Regions from separate parts of the Anaerobacillus sp. QJM3NY_32 genome, predicted to be linked through region 1. Evidence: riboswitches for the same ligand, from Rfam matches in the RefSeq annotation. Region 1 holds a riboswitch; each other region holds the start of a gene.
What was found. Region 1 has a riboswitch for cyclic di-GMP ahead of AC0VYH_RS11285 (anti-repressor SinI family protein). Riboswitches for the same ligand answer to the same signal wherever they lie in the genome.
Positions count from the first base shown of each region.

Region 2: another riboswitch for cyclic di-GMP. It lies ahead of AC0VYH_RS20650 (anti-repressor SinI family protein); the one in region 1 lies ahead of AC0VYH_RS11285 (anti-repressor SinI family protein).
Region 3: another riboswitch for cyclic di-GMP. It lies ahead of AC0VYH_RS05905 (HD-GYP domain-containing protein); the one in region 1 lies ahead of AC0VYH_RS11285 (anti-repressor SinI family protein).
Region 4: another riboswitch for cyclic di-GMP. It lies ahead of AC0VYH_RS02155 (amidase); the one in region 1 lies ahead of AC0VYH_RS11285 (anti-repressor SinI family protein).

Region 1 is NZ_CM149684.1:2,111,739-2,115,643, forward strand. Features, by position in the region: gene egtD (L-histidine N(alpha)-methyltransferase) at 1-686, shown strand, start outside; gene AC0VYH_RS11275 (thioredoxin family protein) at 764-1,078, shown strand; gene AC0VYH_RS11280 (hypothetical protein) at 1,111-1,341, opposite strand; cyclic di-GMP riboswitch class I at 1,567-1,655, shown strand; gene AC0VYH_RS11285 (anti-repressor SinI family protein) at 1,681-1,818, shown strand; gene AC0VYH_RS11290 (glycine--tRNA ligase) at 2,200-3,582, shown strand; gene AC0VYH_RS11295 (HAD-IA family hydrolase) at 3,708-3,905, shown strand, end outside.
Region 2 is NZ_CM149684.1:4,040,675-4,044,579, forward strand. Features, by position in the region: gene AC0VYH_RS20635 (TRAP transporter substrate-binding protein) at 1-14, opposite strand, end outside; gene AC0VYH_RS20640 (GntR family transcriptional regulator) at 331-969, opposite strand; gene AC0VYH_RS20645 (hypothetical protein) at 1,123-1,416, opposite strand; cyclic di-GMP riboswitch class I at 1,630-1,730, shown strand; gene AC0VYH_RS20650 (anti-repressor SinI family protein) at 1,753-1,872, shown strand; gene AC0VYH_RS20655 (helix-turn-helix domain-containing protein) at 1,986-2,321, shown strand; gene AC0VYH_RS20660 (DUF5658 family protein) at 2,512-2,649, opposite strand; gene AC0VYH_RS20665 (hypothetical protein) at 2,678-2,941, opposite strand; gene AC0VYH_RS20670 (anti-repressor SinI family protein) at 2,954-3,076, opposite strand; gene AC0VYH_RS20675 (helix-turn-helix domain-containing protein) at 3,389-3,721, shown strand; gene AC0VYH_RS20680 (hypothetical protein) at 3,793-3,905, opposite strand, start outside.
Region 3 is NZ_CM149684.1:1,090,268-1,094,172, forward strand. Features, by position in the region: gene AC0VYH_RS05895 (aldo/keto reductase) at 46-888, opposite strand; gene sda (sporulation histidine kinase inhibitor Sda) at 1,097-1,264, opposite strand; gene AC0VYH_RS05905 (HD-GYP domain-containing protein) at 1,323-1,964, opposite strand; cyclic di-GMP riboswitch class II at 1,976-2,059, opposite strand; gene AC0VYH_RS05910 (FAD-dependent monooxygenase) at 2,195-3,727, shown strand; gene AC0VYH_RS05915 (CBO0543 family protein) at 3,753-3,905, opposite strand, start outside.
Region 4 is NZ_CM149684.1:403,612-407,516, forward strand. Features, by position in the region: gene AC0VYH_RS02150 (HelD family protein) at 1-1,876, shown strand, start outside; cyclic di-GMP riboswitch class I at 2,041-2,127, shown strand; gene AC0VYH_RS02155 (amidase) at 2,170-3,072, shown strand; gene AC0VYH_RS02160 (YwbE family protein) at 3,128-3,322, opposite strand; gene ytzI (YtzI protein) at 3,300-3,479, opposite strand; gene AC0VYH_RS02170 (lmo0954 family membrane protein) at 3,671-3,905, shown strand, end outside.

The sequences.
Region 1 (3,905 bases):
TCAGACTTCTTCTTGAATCTGGATTGATTCAAGAATATAGTCCTATTGATATATCGAAAACATTTTTGAAAGAGTCTGCAGCACAATTGGCATTTGATTATCCTAACATTAAAATTACTGGTATTGTTGCGGATTATACAAATGCCTTTCATCTGCCGGAACATCTGCTTGATCCTTCTAAAAAAAAGACGGTCTTTTTTCCCGGTTCTACAATCGGTAATTTTGAGAAGCAAGAAGCAGAAAGGTTTTTATCAAGAATTTCGAGTACACTATCAAGTAATGATGGATTATTAATTGGAGTTGATCTAAAGAAATCACCATCTCTTCTGCATCGTGCTTATAATGATAGCAAGGGAGTAACTGCAAAGTTTAATTTAAACATGCTTCGTCATTTGAATCTTTCGTTAGGGGCGAATTTCTCCCTAGATCAGTTTGAGCATTACGCCTATTATAATGCTAATCTGGGAAGGGTTGAGATGCATCTTGTCAGTATGCTAGAGCAAATGGTGACCGTTGGTGATCAACATATCCATTTTGAGAACCATGAAACGATTCATACGGAGAATTCCTATAAATATAGTCTAGAGGAATTTAAACTGTTAGCAGAGAATTCAGGTTTCACATCAATGAAAACATGGACTGATCAAGAACAGCTTTTCAGTTTGCACTATCTTAGTGTGAAATAACGTAAGCTTTCTTACAGACATTCAATGATTATTTCGATATAATTGTTAATGAAGATATAGGTGAAGGAGAGATAATCATGAAGAAGATTGAAACAGCTGATTCTTATCAGTCATTCATTAACAATAATGACGTATCCATTCTAAAATATGAAGCTAACTGGTGCCCGGATTGCAAGCGCCTTGACTTTTTTATTGATGATATAATGAATGCTCATCATGAAAAACAATGGGCTCAAATCGATATTGAACAATTCCCTGAAATTACAGAGGAAAATGATGTTATGGGTATCCCGAGCCTTCTTGTCTATAAAGACGGCAAAAAGATTGGTCACTTGCATAGTGCGAATACCAAAAATCCAGATCAGGTGAAAGAATATTTAAGTCAATTCTAAACAAAAGAGAAGGTTGCGAAGGCAACCTTCTTTTATTTTGTTAGAACATATTCAATGGAGCCGTCGATTAATGAATGAACAAATGCAACTGTATATCCAATGCTAAGGTAAGTAGAAAGTGTCTCACTACAATGGGGATGTAATGGTTCTGTTGGGGCATGAAGACTTTTATACATGGTTTTTACGGTACTAGAGGTGGGTTCACAACGAAGTAGTACAACATGTTTGCCGCTCCAGGCGGTACTAATATGATTTCTCTGCATATCACTCTTCCTTTGTGAAAAATATATTCAGGGAATACAGTTAGGATATGAGTGAAATCCTAGGATGTTAGAAATAGAAATGAAAATTTAAAAATATTTTGAATTTTCATCAGATAACTGGTATATTAGTAGCATATAACGTCAAACTTCTCGATAATCGCATTTATTCACTAAAAAGCTGTGTGTTTTGTAAGTTTAAGGTCGGAATGTGTCATTTCTGAATTCTCCAGACAAGGGCAAACCATCCTAAAGGGTGGGACGCAAAGACACAGGTCTAATGTTGGTTCTCCAACGATGACGGCTGGTCCTCCTGGAAAACCCAAGAAGGAGGAGAAAAGAATGACCATGGCGAAACCTAAGCCTAAGAAGGTACTTGATCAAGAATGGGTTATTCTCATGAGGGCTGCCAGGGAACTTGGATTGAAGAAAGAAGAGGTACAGGCATTCTTAAGACAAGACAAAAACCGACATCTATGAATATACATAAATGAATGACGACCTTTAAGGTCGTTTTTTTGTGATAAGCTTTGATGAAAGCAAATACGGTGTGAAATGAATAATCCTTGACTTTAGGGCAATATTTTTTGTATCATATGTCATATCAATTGCATACATAAACCATACTAACTATGAAGGATAAATAGTAGTCAGAATAACCTTGACTTTAGCGATTCGGGGACGGTGGAAGCCCGAACGAGGTCTGATGAAACGGCAGTCTGGAGTTACGTTTCTCAAAGTGGATGCCTTATTTGCATCAACTAGGGTGGAACCGCGGGTGCATAAGCTCTCGTCCCTGGACATTTTTTGTCCATGGATTGGGAGCTTTTTATATTGATTGAGAAAAAAGGAGAGAATGACATGACAATTTCAATGGATCAGATCGTTTCAGTATCAAAGCACAGAGGATTTATTTTCCCTGGTTCTGATATTTACGGTGGACTAGCAAATACGTGGGATTATGGACCACTTGGTGTAGAACTTAAGAAAAATATTAAAGATGCATGGTGGAAGAAGTTTGTTCAAGAATCACCTTATAACAGTGGTCTAGATGCCGCCATTCTAATGAATCCAAAAACGTGGGAAGCTTCAGGTCATTTAGGTAATTTCAATGATCCTTTAATTGATTGCAAAAGCTGTAAAACACGTCATCGTGCAGATAAATTAATTGAGGACGCTCTTTCTACTGATGAAGAGGACATGATTGCAGACGGCCTTTCATTTGAAGAAATGGAGCGTTTGATGAAAGAAAATCATATTACTTGCCCTGAGTGTGGCAGTGAAGATTTCACAGAAATTCGTCAATTTGATCTTATGTTTAAAACCCATCAAGGTGTAACTAAATCGAGCACGAGTGAAATTTACCTTCGCCCAGAAACGGCGCAGGGAATCTTTGTAAACTTTAAAAATGTTCAACGCTCTATGCGTAAGAAAGTGCCTTTTGGTATTGCGCAAGTTGGAAAAAGCTTCCGAAATGAAATTACACCAGGTAACTTTACATTCCGTACTCGTGAATTTGAACAAATGGAGCTTGAATTCTTCTGTAAGCCAGGTAACGAATTAGAGTGGCATGAGTATTGGAAAGAGTACTGCAAAAACTGGCTTCTAAATCTTGGTGTAAAAGAAGATAGCATCCGACTGCGTGAGCATGCAGAAGATGAGCTGTCGCATTATAGTAATGCAACAACTGATATCGAGTACAAGTTCCCATTTGGCTGGGGCGAACTTTGGGGTGTTGCTTCACGAACAGATTACGACTTAAAGCAGCATATGGAACATTCCAATGAAGATTTCACTTATCACGATCAACAAACAGGGGAGAAGTATGTGCCTTATTGCATTGAGCCTTCACTTGGTGCTGACCGCGTCACTCTTGCTTTCTTGATTGAAGCATATGAGGAACAGGAGCTTGAAGATGGCACAACTAGAAGTGTGATGCACTTCCATCCAGCGATCGCTCCGTTTAAAGCTGCTGTATTCCCTCTATCTAAGAAGCTTTCTGAAGAAGCGCGTGCTGTTCATGCGGAACTTTCGAAATACTTTATGGTTGATTATGATGAGGCTGGCTCAATTGGTAAACGTTACCGTCGTCATGATGAAGTTGGTACACCGTACGCTATTACATTTGATTTTGATTCTGTTGAAGACCAACAAGTGACGATTCGTGACCGTGACACAATGGAACAAAAGAGAATGCCGATTTCTGAACTGAAAAGCTTTCTTGAAGAAAAAACACAATTTTAATGTAGGAAGCCGCTCAAAATACGAGCGGCTTTTCTTTATAATGAAGAATAACAATGATTCTTATTGATCGTTTACCCACGAGATTAAGCTAACTTGTTGTATAACTAATAAGGAGTGAATAGTAAGTGAAGATTCTATGGGATTTTGATGGCACATTATTTGATACATACCCTGCTTTTACAAAAGTAATGAAAGAATTAGTTTCTAAAGATGTAAAGGAAGAAGATATTTTAAAAGAGCTAAAAGTGTCTTTTCGTCATGCAACGGAAGTGTTTCATTTAACTGAAGAACAAATTAAAACGTTTCGTGAAATGGATAATGCC
Region 2 (3,905 bases), 1.9 Mb from region 1:
AACTTTCTCCCCATCTTTTTCCCTCCAGGTAAATAGAATTGTATAAAACAGCAATGGTCAATTACTGTAGCTACCAAATTTCAAAAACCTTTCACTATGTAGATTAACCCTTATTGCGCAAACCTGTTAGCGCTTACAAAGTGTAGAAAATTTAATCATTGTTATACCCTTTACTTATGCAATAATAAAAGCCATTAATCATTATATATAATATATAGTGATTATATATAATAATTAATGGCATGTCTAGGGATTATATATAAAAACATAATTTATATATATAATCCCACTATTATATTAGTGATTTTTTATATGATTTCTTCTGACTTCTTATTTAACCATTTTCATAATATGTTCTCTGAAAGCTTCCTGAACTTCTTCTACATCACCTTTTTCCATTAATTTCACCAGATCTAAATGATATTTATATACTTCATCAGGACGGATTTGAACTTTAGGATTGAGCGCTGTAATATACCTCCTGATATGTCCAGTTAGCATATTCCATATTCTAGTGTAGACTTCTATTTTGGACCATTGAATAATGGTTCGGTGAAACTCCATATCTAAATCAGATTGCAATAAATATTCCGGCTTACCGAACTTCATTCGATCCACAATGTCATAAAGTTCTCCTATATCTTTTTTTCTCAAATTAGGTAAAATAATTTCTAATGCATTCGTTTCAATTTCTGCTCTCATTGAAAATATATGGTACATTTCCACCTTATCAATTTCAGTAACGAAAGCTCCTTTATACTTAACCGTGCGAATAAGCCCTTCTTCTTCTAATCCTCTTAAGGCCTCTCGAACAGGAACCTGGCTTATTCCAAACTTCTTTGCTACTTCTGTTTCCACTATTCGATCTCCAGGCTTTAGATTGTTTAAAATAATATCATCTCTTAAATTTTTTTTAACTTTATCCTTTAAGGAGACTAACGATTGTTTACTTGGTTTTCGTTCTTCCATTTTTCCCAACCCTTTTCAAATAGTATTAAAAGCTTTTACATTGTAACGAGTAAAAAATGTTTATAAATGATGTTTCAAATTATATATAATACCATTATATATAATTTGAAACATCATTATAAGAGAATTAAAAAAAGAGACCCGTTAAGGTCCCTATTGCTGGTTTTCAGTTTCATCATTCGGTTGCTTTTCAGTGTCGTCCATGTCCCCTTCATCCATGTTACCATCTTCATCTTTATCGCCTTCTTCTGAACCATCCTTATTCATTGTATCATCGTCTTCCTGATCAATCGTTCCATCGTCTTCGTTAACATTCTCTTCATCTTCTGGTGTATCTTCTTGCATTTCGGGATCTTCTACCGGTCCTTCTTCTTCATTTGCATTCGAACAAGCCGCAATACTCAGGGAAAGAAACATCGTCATCAGTAACAACATCCACTTTTTCATAGAAAAACCTCCATCGTTGTAATAGTCCTATTTTGACCATCTCAAGTGGATGTATGTATTTTCCTAACACCAAATTTAAAAAAAGCTATTTATTTACAAAAAAAGTCATATATTTTTGATATTTTTTACAAATTACAACACATTTCGTAGGTTTAATGGCCTATTATAATAGTAGGATTTTCATAAATATATGATGGATCGTACAAAGTATCCTCCAGAAAAGGGCAACCATTTTTGAAAAAAAGTGGGCGCAAAGTAAACAGATCTAAGGAAGCTTGTTGATAGAAGGCTTCTATGATGGCTGAACTACCTGGAAAGAGTTTAAGGAGGAGTTACATGGGCGTACATACGGAAGAAAATCTGGACGAGGAATGGATTAAATTAATGAAAGAAGCGAAGGAATTGGGCATCAAAATTTCTGAAATCAAAGCGTTTCTCAAAAATGAGGGAATGTAACCTGAACGAAAGCGGCGGAACGGACGTCGCTTTCGTTCTATTTACGGAACAATAACATACTGGTATAATTACATACAATCAAAGAATTTTGTCGAAGCATCGGAGGGATACACGTGATAGGTGAAGAAGTAAAGAAGTATCGTTTACGCAAAGGGTTATCTCTTTCAGAATTAGCGGAACGTGCGAATGTGGCCAAGTCATATCTGAGTTCAATTGAACGAAATATACAATCAAATCCCTCTATCCAATTCCTAGATAAAATATCTAATGTTCTTGATGTTTCGGTAGAGGTACTACTTCAGGGAGATGATCCTATTCATCAGAGTGAGTTAGACTCGGAATGGAAAAAGATCGTTAAAGAAGCAATGGAGTCTGGTATAAGTAAGGACCAGTTCAGGGAGTTTCTGGAGTTTAATAAGTGGCGTGCCAAACAGGGATCTGATCAATAAATTGTTTTTTTAAGAGCCGACATCTTCCAGTAGGCTCTTATCTATTTAGTTAACAGGATATATACCTAATAGCCGTGGATACACAATATGAAAGAATATAATGTTGAAGCCACGATTAATAAAATCCGTATTAAACCGGATTTAAAGTGATGAAATTTTAAAAGTAAGGCGATCAAAAAAAGAGACAAACCTATTTATACATTAGGATAACAAGTGGATCCATTTGAAATAGCATTCGCATTAATGGATTCACTTCTCCGATCCATCCATTTTGAACTCCACAATATGTGATAAATCCATCAAGAGCGTTAATCCATGCTAAATAAATAACAAAAAACTGCTCCTACGTTTTCCCTTTATTCATAATGAGACGATATATTTTGGTTTTGTATAATCTCCCTAAGTTCATCGTACATTTTCTGTTCATCTCGGATTATTCCTTTGATGTCTTGTTCTTTATTTTCAAGTCCGTGGATTTTCTCTAGAATAAAAGATAAATCGCACTTCCCTTTATATTCGTCATTGATGTAGAGTTTGGCGATCTGTTTATCAACCGCAATGATTTTAATCCTCTTCCCTAAAATATAAGAGACAAAAGTCCCTTCCCCTAATTTGATCACCATCATTCCTCCTTATTTTTTTGAGGAATTGATTAGAAAATCCTTCACTTCCTCCTTAGATAATCCCATTCTTCTTGCAATTGAAATAAGGGTCACCCATTCCTGATCCAATTTTTCGTCAGTATACGTTTTCATTCCCCATCCCCCTTATATAATTCAGCAATAAACGACATTAATAAAGAACGTTTTGTTCTTTATTTAGAATGTACATCTAATATAGTCTTATTTTGGAAGATTAAAAAGACTGAAAATTCTTTATATAAGACTGTTATCAGCTTATAATCTTCTATATCCTACCAAATACTCTCTCGTTCTTAAATTTTAAATATTTTGTTCAAAGAGACTTTTAGAAAATTAATATAAAAACACGACATTTGTTCTGTTTACAGAACAAATTGTTCTTGATAAAATTAACACAATAAATAATGATAAAGTCGAGGTAAAGGGATGATAGGGGAAAAAATTAAACTTTATCGGAATCGTATGGGACTGTCTTTAACTGAACTCGCTAAACGGGCAGGGGTTGCCAAGTCTTATTTAAGTTCGATTGAACGAAATCAACAGGCTAATCCTTCTATTCAATTTCTTGAAAAAATAGCGGCAGAATTAAAGGTTCCTATGGAAGTGTTCATATTAGAAGAAGATCACGAGGAGCCGGCACTCGACACGGAGTGGAAAGAATTAATCGAAGAAGCGATGCGCTCAGGTATTACAAAAAAAGATTTCGCAGACTATTTAGAGTTTAAAAAGTGGCAACTCCATCATGGCAATGATGAATAAAACAACTACTTAAAATCGAATTTCTATTGAAATATGAAACTCCTGTCCACGAAGGACAGGAGAGAAAGTTCTTATTCAGCAGAGTTCTCAGAGTTTTCGTTAGCCGTTGGCTCTTCGGTGTTGGTTCCATTGTTCATAGAGTTATTGCCGTTCTCAGAATCATTTTCACCGCTGTTACACGCTG
Region 3 (3,905 bases), 1.0 Mb from region 1:
GGCATCCTTTTCTAGTTGGTTAGTTGAATCGTTAGATGGAGAAATTTAAAATTCTTCATAAGTAGCTGGATCTTGATCATTCAATCGTCCATTTGGTTTCGTTAATTCAGCCATCATCGCCATTTCTGTTTCATTTAAAGAAAAGTCAAAGATAGAGAGGTTCTCAAGCTGACGTTCTGGAGAAGAAGATTTAGGAATCGGGATGGATCCTAATTGATAATGCCAGCGTAAAATCACCTGAGAGACTGATTTGTTATGTTGATTTGCAATTTGACTGATCGTTTCATTTTCTAAAATGTCAGTCACTCGAGCTAGCGGACTCCAGGATTGTGTTTTGATGTTGTTTTGTTGATGAAATCTTCTCTGATCTTCCTGGTTGAAGAAGGGGTGTAGTTCGATTTGATTGATGCTTGGCTTTACGCCGGTTTCCTTTTCCAATTGTTCTAGATGCTCCGGAAGGAAATTACATACGCCAATCGAGCGAATGAGTCCCCATTTCTTAGCGTCAATTAATGCTTGCCAAGCTTCTGGATAAAGACCTTGTTTAGGGTTCGGCCAGTGAATGAGGTACAAATCATAATAATCCAGGTTGGCTCTATATAACGACTCTTGAATGGCTGTAACAGCTTTCTTATATTCTTGATAGCGACCTGGTAATTTAGAAGTGACGCGCAGTTCATTTCTAGGAACTGTACTTCGACGAATGGCTTCGCCTACGGTTCCTTCGTTTTCGTAATTGTAAGCTGTATCGATGAGGCGATAGCCAACGTCAATCGCACTATTAATAGCGGTTGCCCCTTCATTTCCATTTAGCAAGTAAGTACCGAAACCGATAGCGGGTAGTGTAAGACCATCATTCAATGTTAGTTCTGGGATTGATTCCTTCAACAAAGATCATTCCTTTCAATAATACTTAACTTTTTTATCTCACTTTAAATCTACCACTTCCTAAAAAATGCAAACATATGTAAGCGTATTAACAGTGAATTTATTTGTGAAGGGAGATGAAATCAATTAAATTTATCAAAAAAAGCTTATTGGCCAGTTGTGACCAGATAAGCATTTTTTTAATGTAGCGTCATGAGAGGCTGTCTCATCAAGTGAAATTGGCGATTTGTTCGTAACACTCCGTACGTGTTTGGGGAGGATTGATGCCTCTTCGGATGATTTCGCTCGTTAACATTTCAATAAAAGCTTCATCTAATTGAAGAGTATACGCATCACAAAATGCAATTAGTAAATCCTTAGTTGATAAGAGTCGCAATCTATTCGCCCTCCCTGTTGTATTTGGTTTTGTTTAAACGGTTATTGAATAGCGCTGCTTAATTTTGACGTTTGGCATAATCAAAATAATGAAGCAGAACCTTTTTCCCTTTTAGCCGTTTTTCCAAATAAGAGATAAACAAGGAGGTAGTGGATGGCTCATAGAAGTTATTCCGATGAACGTTAATTTCATGAATGGCTGATTGGTCAGAACGTTTTGGACGATAAGCTCGATCAGACGTCATCGCAATGAAGCTATCGATGACTCGAAGAATCGAAACAGATCGAGGAATTTGTTCATATTGTAATTGATAAGGATAGCCAGTACCATCGCTATTCTCATGATGATTTAGTATAAGAGACGGCTCAATATCAATCTCTGGAAAATCATTAAGTAGCTCTATTCCAAACTCTGGATGCCGCTCGACATACTCTTTCTCATAAAGGGTTAGTGGGCTCTTTTTTTGAAGAATTTCTGTTGGGACAAGTAGTTTACCGATGTCATGTAGCAAAACAGACTCAAGAAAGCGCCGTTTCAACAGTGATCGGAAATTGTAATGCAAACAGAAATCAATAAAGTAGCTCGTAGTTTGTACTGAATGGAGAAAGCTATGAGGGTCGTGACGTCTTAGGAGTTCCATCATTCGCAGTGTGTGTGATGAAAATAAATTAGCGTGCCCGTACAATGTACACTTTTCCATGTTCATTCTCCTTTTTAAGGAGCCGGTTGCACTACTTGCTCCCTATCACTCAAGTGCCCAGGCTAGAATGATAGTTCATCGCATTCTCTTTTTTTGTGGTTCTCTTACTGAGGTATCTTGACATAAGGATATACTTATATAATAAATACCATAAAAAGGTGAATTTGTTAACTGTTTTCTTTGATTTTTCAGTTTTTTTATTTGGAATGCCAATGAAAGGAGGTTGGGAAATGAATTCTGACGTACTAATTGTTGGCTCAGGTCCTACGGGTCTTGTATTAGCACTCCACCTAGCGAAATATGGAGTTTCATTTCGGATCATCGAGAAAAATGAGGGACCCGGAGAAGCATCGCGTGCGCTAATTGTACACGCTAGAACCCTAGAATTTTATAACCAAATGGGCTTCGCAGAAGAAGTCATCCACCGGGGGATTAAAGTGAAGTCTATCCAATTTCGAGAAGGAATGAAAGCAAAAGCCAACATCAATTTTCACGATCTTGGAAAAGGATTAAGTCCTTTCCCATTTGCCCTAAGCTATCCGCAAGATGATCACGAGCAGCTGCTAATTAACAAATTAGCCGACGAAGGCGTTGAGGTAGAATGGAAGACAGAGTTGGTTTCATTTATGGATGAAGGGGACCATGTTCAAGCTGTTATTAAAAAAGATAATAAGGAAGAGCGGAGTGAGTTTTCATATATATGCGGGTGTGATGGGGCACACAGTACCGTTCGAAGAGAACTTGCTTTTGATTTTCCAGGTGGAACGTATGAGGAACGTTTTTTTGTGGCGGATGTTAAAGCGAACACTGGCCAGTTATCTGAAAGTAGTTTAAATGTGTATTTAGATTCTGACACCTTTTACCTGTTCATGCCAGTTAGAAGCACGGGAATGGAGCGGATTATTGGAATAGTTCCTCGCCATTTAACCGATCAAAGCTCAGTTGCGTTCAAGGATTTCCAGTCGCTGATCGAGCAGAGAACAGGCATAACGATTCAGCATGTGAACTGGTTCCAAACGTACAAAGTTCATCATCGCGTTAGCAGTCATTTTAGAAAAGGACGTGCCTTTATTGCCGGAGATGCTGGGCACATTCATAGCCCGGCTGGCGGACAGGGCATGAACACCGGTATCGGGGACGCGGTGAACTTAGCGTGGAAGCTAGCCGCAGTGCTGCTTCAGAAAGCGGATGAAGCTATTCTTGATACGTTTGAAAAGGAGCGCATTGGCTTTGCGAGAACGCTAATCGATACAACAGATCGAGCATTTACTTCTATTATAGGCGATCACATGACGAGCAGATTACTGCGCAAAATCGTTATACCGAACGTGGCTCCATTTGCGCTTCGTTCCTTTTCAATTGCTCGAAAAGCAGCCTTTAGAAGGCTTTCTCAAATCAACATTCATTATCGCGAAAGTCATCTTAGTGATGGTACAGCGGGGGAAGTTCATGGTGGAGATCGCCTGCCATGGATTCAAACAAATTCATGCCATAATTATGGAGCGCTTAAGTCAATGGATTGGCAGCTTCACGTATATGGTCAGGCAAATGAAGCCGTTAAGGATTTTGCCAGGGTATCTGGATATGCTCTATATGAGTTTAGCTTTGAAAAAGCAATGACGAAAAAAGGATTGCAGGAAAATGCGCTGTACCTGATCCGTCCGGATGGTTATGTAGCCTTAGCGGATAGTGAACAGAAAGTGGAAAGATTGAAGCAGTACGTATCAAAATTCAATATTTTATCTTTATATAAGGAGACTTAAGTGCAAAGTTCAGTTATTTTTGTCCTTAAGTCTCCCTGCTTTGTTTAGACATTGTGATGAAAATATCGGTAATCACTTTTGCTACATATATAACGAATAAGTAAGCCCCTAATAAAACAAACCAATTCGTGTATAACTTAAAGAGGTCGAGCCAAATTAAAATCGGTTTGAAAATAAA
Region 4 (3,905 bases), 1.7 Mb from region 1:
ACATTCGTATTATATTGGGAAAGTTGGCGTAGCACATGGAGATTCACAGGATTCTCTGGTTGTAGACTGGAGAGCTCCTGTTGCGAGTATGTTCTATGCATTTACAGGCCCAGAAGAGGATGTCTATTATGTATCGCCTGATGGCGTCATCGAAGGGAACATAGAGCTGAAGCGAAATATTGTGATTCGAGATAAAGAACTTCAGCGAGTCGTAGACACTTATGTAGAAGGTAGCGATGATTTAAGTGGCTCAGATGAATTTCTTCTATATCGTCTGAGTGAAAATAAAGATAACCGTCTCCGTGACATCGTATCAACAATACAAACAAAGCAAAATGATATTATTCGTGCTGAGCGATCGACGCCACTTATCATACAAGGAGCAGCAGGAAGTGGTAAGACAACGGTTGCGCTTCATCGATTAGCTTTCTTACTATATGAATACAGAGATACCATTCAAGCGGGTAAAATGATTATCTTTGCACCGAATAGGATGTTTCTTGATTATATTTCAGGAGTCCTTCCGGAGCTAGGTGTAGGGGGAATTCAACAATCAACCTTCACAGATTGGACAATAAAAACGATTGAAGAAAAGATGACGATTGATTCATCTGGACACGACCTCAGAAAGTGGTTTGGGAAGAGTCGATTCGATTTTTCAATTGCAGAAGGAAGAGTAAAAGGATCACTGACATTTAAAAAATGGATTGATCAAGCTATACATCGTTATAGCAACTCAGTCGGTCCGGTTGGCTCCTTTCACCCATTTGAAGGAAGAGAGCTTTCAGAAACGAAGATCGAACAATGGTTAAAAGACCTTTCTGCATATCCTGTTGGCCGTAAACGCGAAATGATGATGAATCGTTTTAAAATTTGGATAAAAGGTGAGATCAAATCGGTAGAGGGAGCCCATTTAAAGAAAGAATATCGCAAACTAGCAAACGATCAGCTGAAGAATTATTTTAAAACATGGCCGAAGCAAACTGCTCTTTCGTTCTATCAATCACTTTTTCAATCGAATGTTCCTAGCTACATAACACAGTCAGAAAGAGCAGATGTTATAAGTGAAGAACTTGTGCTGGAAACGGCAAAGCGAATAAAAAAGAAGAAATTATCGCCGGATGACCTTGCCCCTCTCCTTTACATTCAATTTCAATTGAACGGTATTGATAAAGAACATAGGTTTCAGCATATTGTAATTGACGAAGCTCAGGACTTTTCACCTTTTCAACTGGCGCTTCTGAAAGAAGTGAATCGAAGTCAATCTTTTACAATATTAGGGGATTTGGCACAGGGCATTCATTCATATAAGGGCATTCATAGCTGGGAAGAATTTAGAGTGCTTTTCAACGGTAAAGACCTTTATATGGAACTTGAACAAAGTTATCGATCGACTTTAGAAATTATTGAATTTGCGAATGAAGTGATAGCTCATGCGGATATACCGGTTCAACCGGCTGTGCCTGTTTTTCGAAGTGGAAAGAAAGTCGAAATAAGCAAAATAGATAAGAAGAGGCATGTTAGTAGCTTGTTAAAATCAGCTAAAGAAATGAAAGAGAGAGGTATGAATACAGTAGCGATTGTTGGTAGGAGCGAAGAGGAATGTCATGATTTGTATGACAATCTTAGTAGGTATGATGAGAAGTTGCATCTCATTACTGCGGATGATCGATCTTATGAAGGGGGACTATCAATTGTGCCAATCTATCTTACTAAAGGATTAGAATTCGATGGAGTTATATTGGCAAATGCTAACGAAGATAATTATAGTCCACATGCAACAGATGCGAAATTACTATATGTAGGATGTACAAGAGCATTGCATGAATTAAAACTCTTTTATATTGATACTCCTTCACAATTGCTACCAGTTTAATCAAACGTTTGTTTAAAGGTTACCTTTGTTATTTCATACCATGAAATGAGCGATTGTTAGTACATTCAAGTATTAGCACCATTGAGCATTTACTTCACACAATCTACAAAAAAAGCTAAACTCTTTATTATTTATTGCCGATAATAAAAGTAGTTGGAATATAAAACTGAAAAAGGCAAACCTGTTGAAAAGCAGGGACGCAAAGTTATGGGCCTGCCCGCATGAATGCGAATGGTTGCCAAACCGCCAGGCTCCTTTTTGAGCTCTGGGTTGAAAAAAAGGAGAGCGTACATGTGAAGAATGTATCGGTTGCTGTTGGAATTCTCTTTTTTATACTGGGCTTTTTTGTGCAGATAATGGTTTTGCCTGAGGGGAAAGCTGAGGCGATAGAAATGGACACTTCTCTTGCTACATGGATTTGGAACACAAGGGACATTGAAACGAAATCAAATGAGTTCCTTCAGTTTATGGAGGAGAAACAAGTAACCGATGCTTACTTGCAAATAAATCGTTCAGTAATGGCATCTTCTTATGAATCATTTATTGGAAATGCGACATCCAAAGGTATTCGTGTACATGCTCTAGATGGGGCACCAAATTGGGCTACAAGAAATGGTGCTACATATCAGGCGAACTTATTTAACTGGTTGGATTCCTATCAAGCTAATGCGACAGAGAATCAAAAGTTTAGTGGTGTTCATCTTGATATAGAACCTTATCTTCATTCTGGCTGGACGAATAGTTATCAAAAAACGATTGCTTTCTATCAAGACCGTTTATCAGATGGAAAAACTCGTGCGATGAGTCTTGGATTATCGTTTGGTGTCGACACTCCTTTTTGGTTTGACGAACAATCTTACAACAATCGGTATGGATCGGGCAATTTAGCTGAGTGGATTATTCAAACGGCGGATGTGACTACATTAATGGCTTACCGTGATCGTGCTGATGGTGCAAATGGAATTGTTGCTCTTATTAGCAATGAGATAGCTTTAGCTGAAAAATATGGCAAGAAAATCTCCGTTGGTGTAGAGACAGGGCAAACGTCAGAAGCTTCCTACATTTCATTCTTTGAAGAGGGAGAAGCAGTCATGATAAAGGAACTTCTCAAAGTAAAGACTGCATATGAGCATTCCTCTTCAGTACAAGGTTTTTCCATACATTACCTTGATAGTTGGATGGCGTTAAAACAATAATAAAGATGAACCCCCGGACTGAAAATCAGCCGGGGGTTATTTTTATGAATTCAGCTTACGATAAAATCGATTTGACGCGACCAACCTGTCCATCTTCTAGACGTACTTTGATACCATGCGGATGGGTGGGGGATTTAGTCAGGATATCTTTTACAACACCTCTTGTCGTTTTCCCTGAACGCTGATCTTGTTTCAAGACGATATCTACAGTTTTCCCTGGTTCTATATTACTTCTGTTCTGTCCGTTCATCAGTAACCTCTTTCTCTGTCGTTTCGTTATGCTGCTCCTCAGGCAACGGATCGACAGTATGTTTGACACTGTATCCTTTTGATACAGCCATTCCAAAAGCAGCGGCAATGAAAATCGTCATAATGACAACGACGATGACTGTTATCGTAATAACCATTCCCGAACTCCTTTCCGTGATGTCTGCTTTCACTTTACCATGATTATCGCGGTTATGATAGAACATGATCTGACGAGGGTTGTCATATAGCTTAATCTGTCTAAGTCGCTGGTCCTATATAAATATATAGCTTTAGCTCATTATGGAGGCTTTGGTAAGCAGGTAGAATCAAAGTATGAAAGGAGGCGATTATGATGAAGAAAGCAGGTTTGCTTTTACTTGGGATCATCGCTGCGATTGTATTGTTGTCGAATCTTGGTTCATTAGTAGGTATGATGATTAGCCTTGGCATCCTCTACATTGCATTTAAGAAGTTTATTCAGGCAGATTCAACAACTGGTAAAGTCATCTGGGGGATCTTAGGATTCATCGGTTTAAGTACTGCCGTGGCGAATATGCCAGCTATTCTTGGTCTCGTAGCTATCT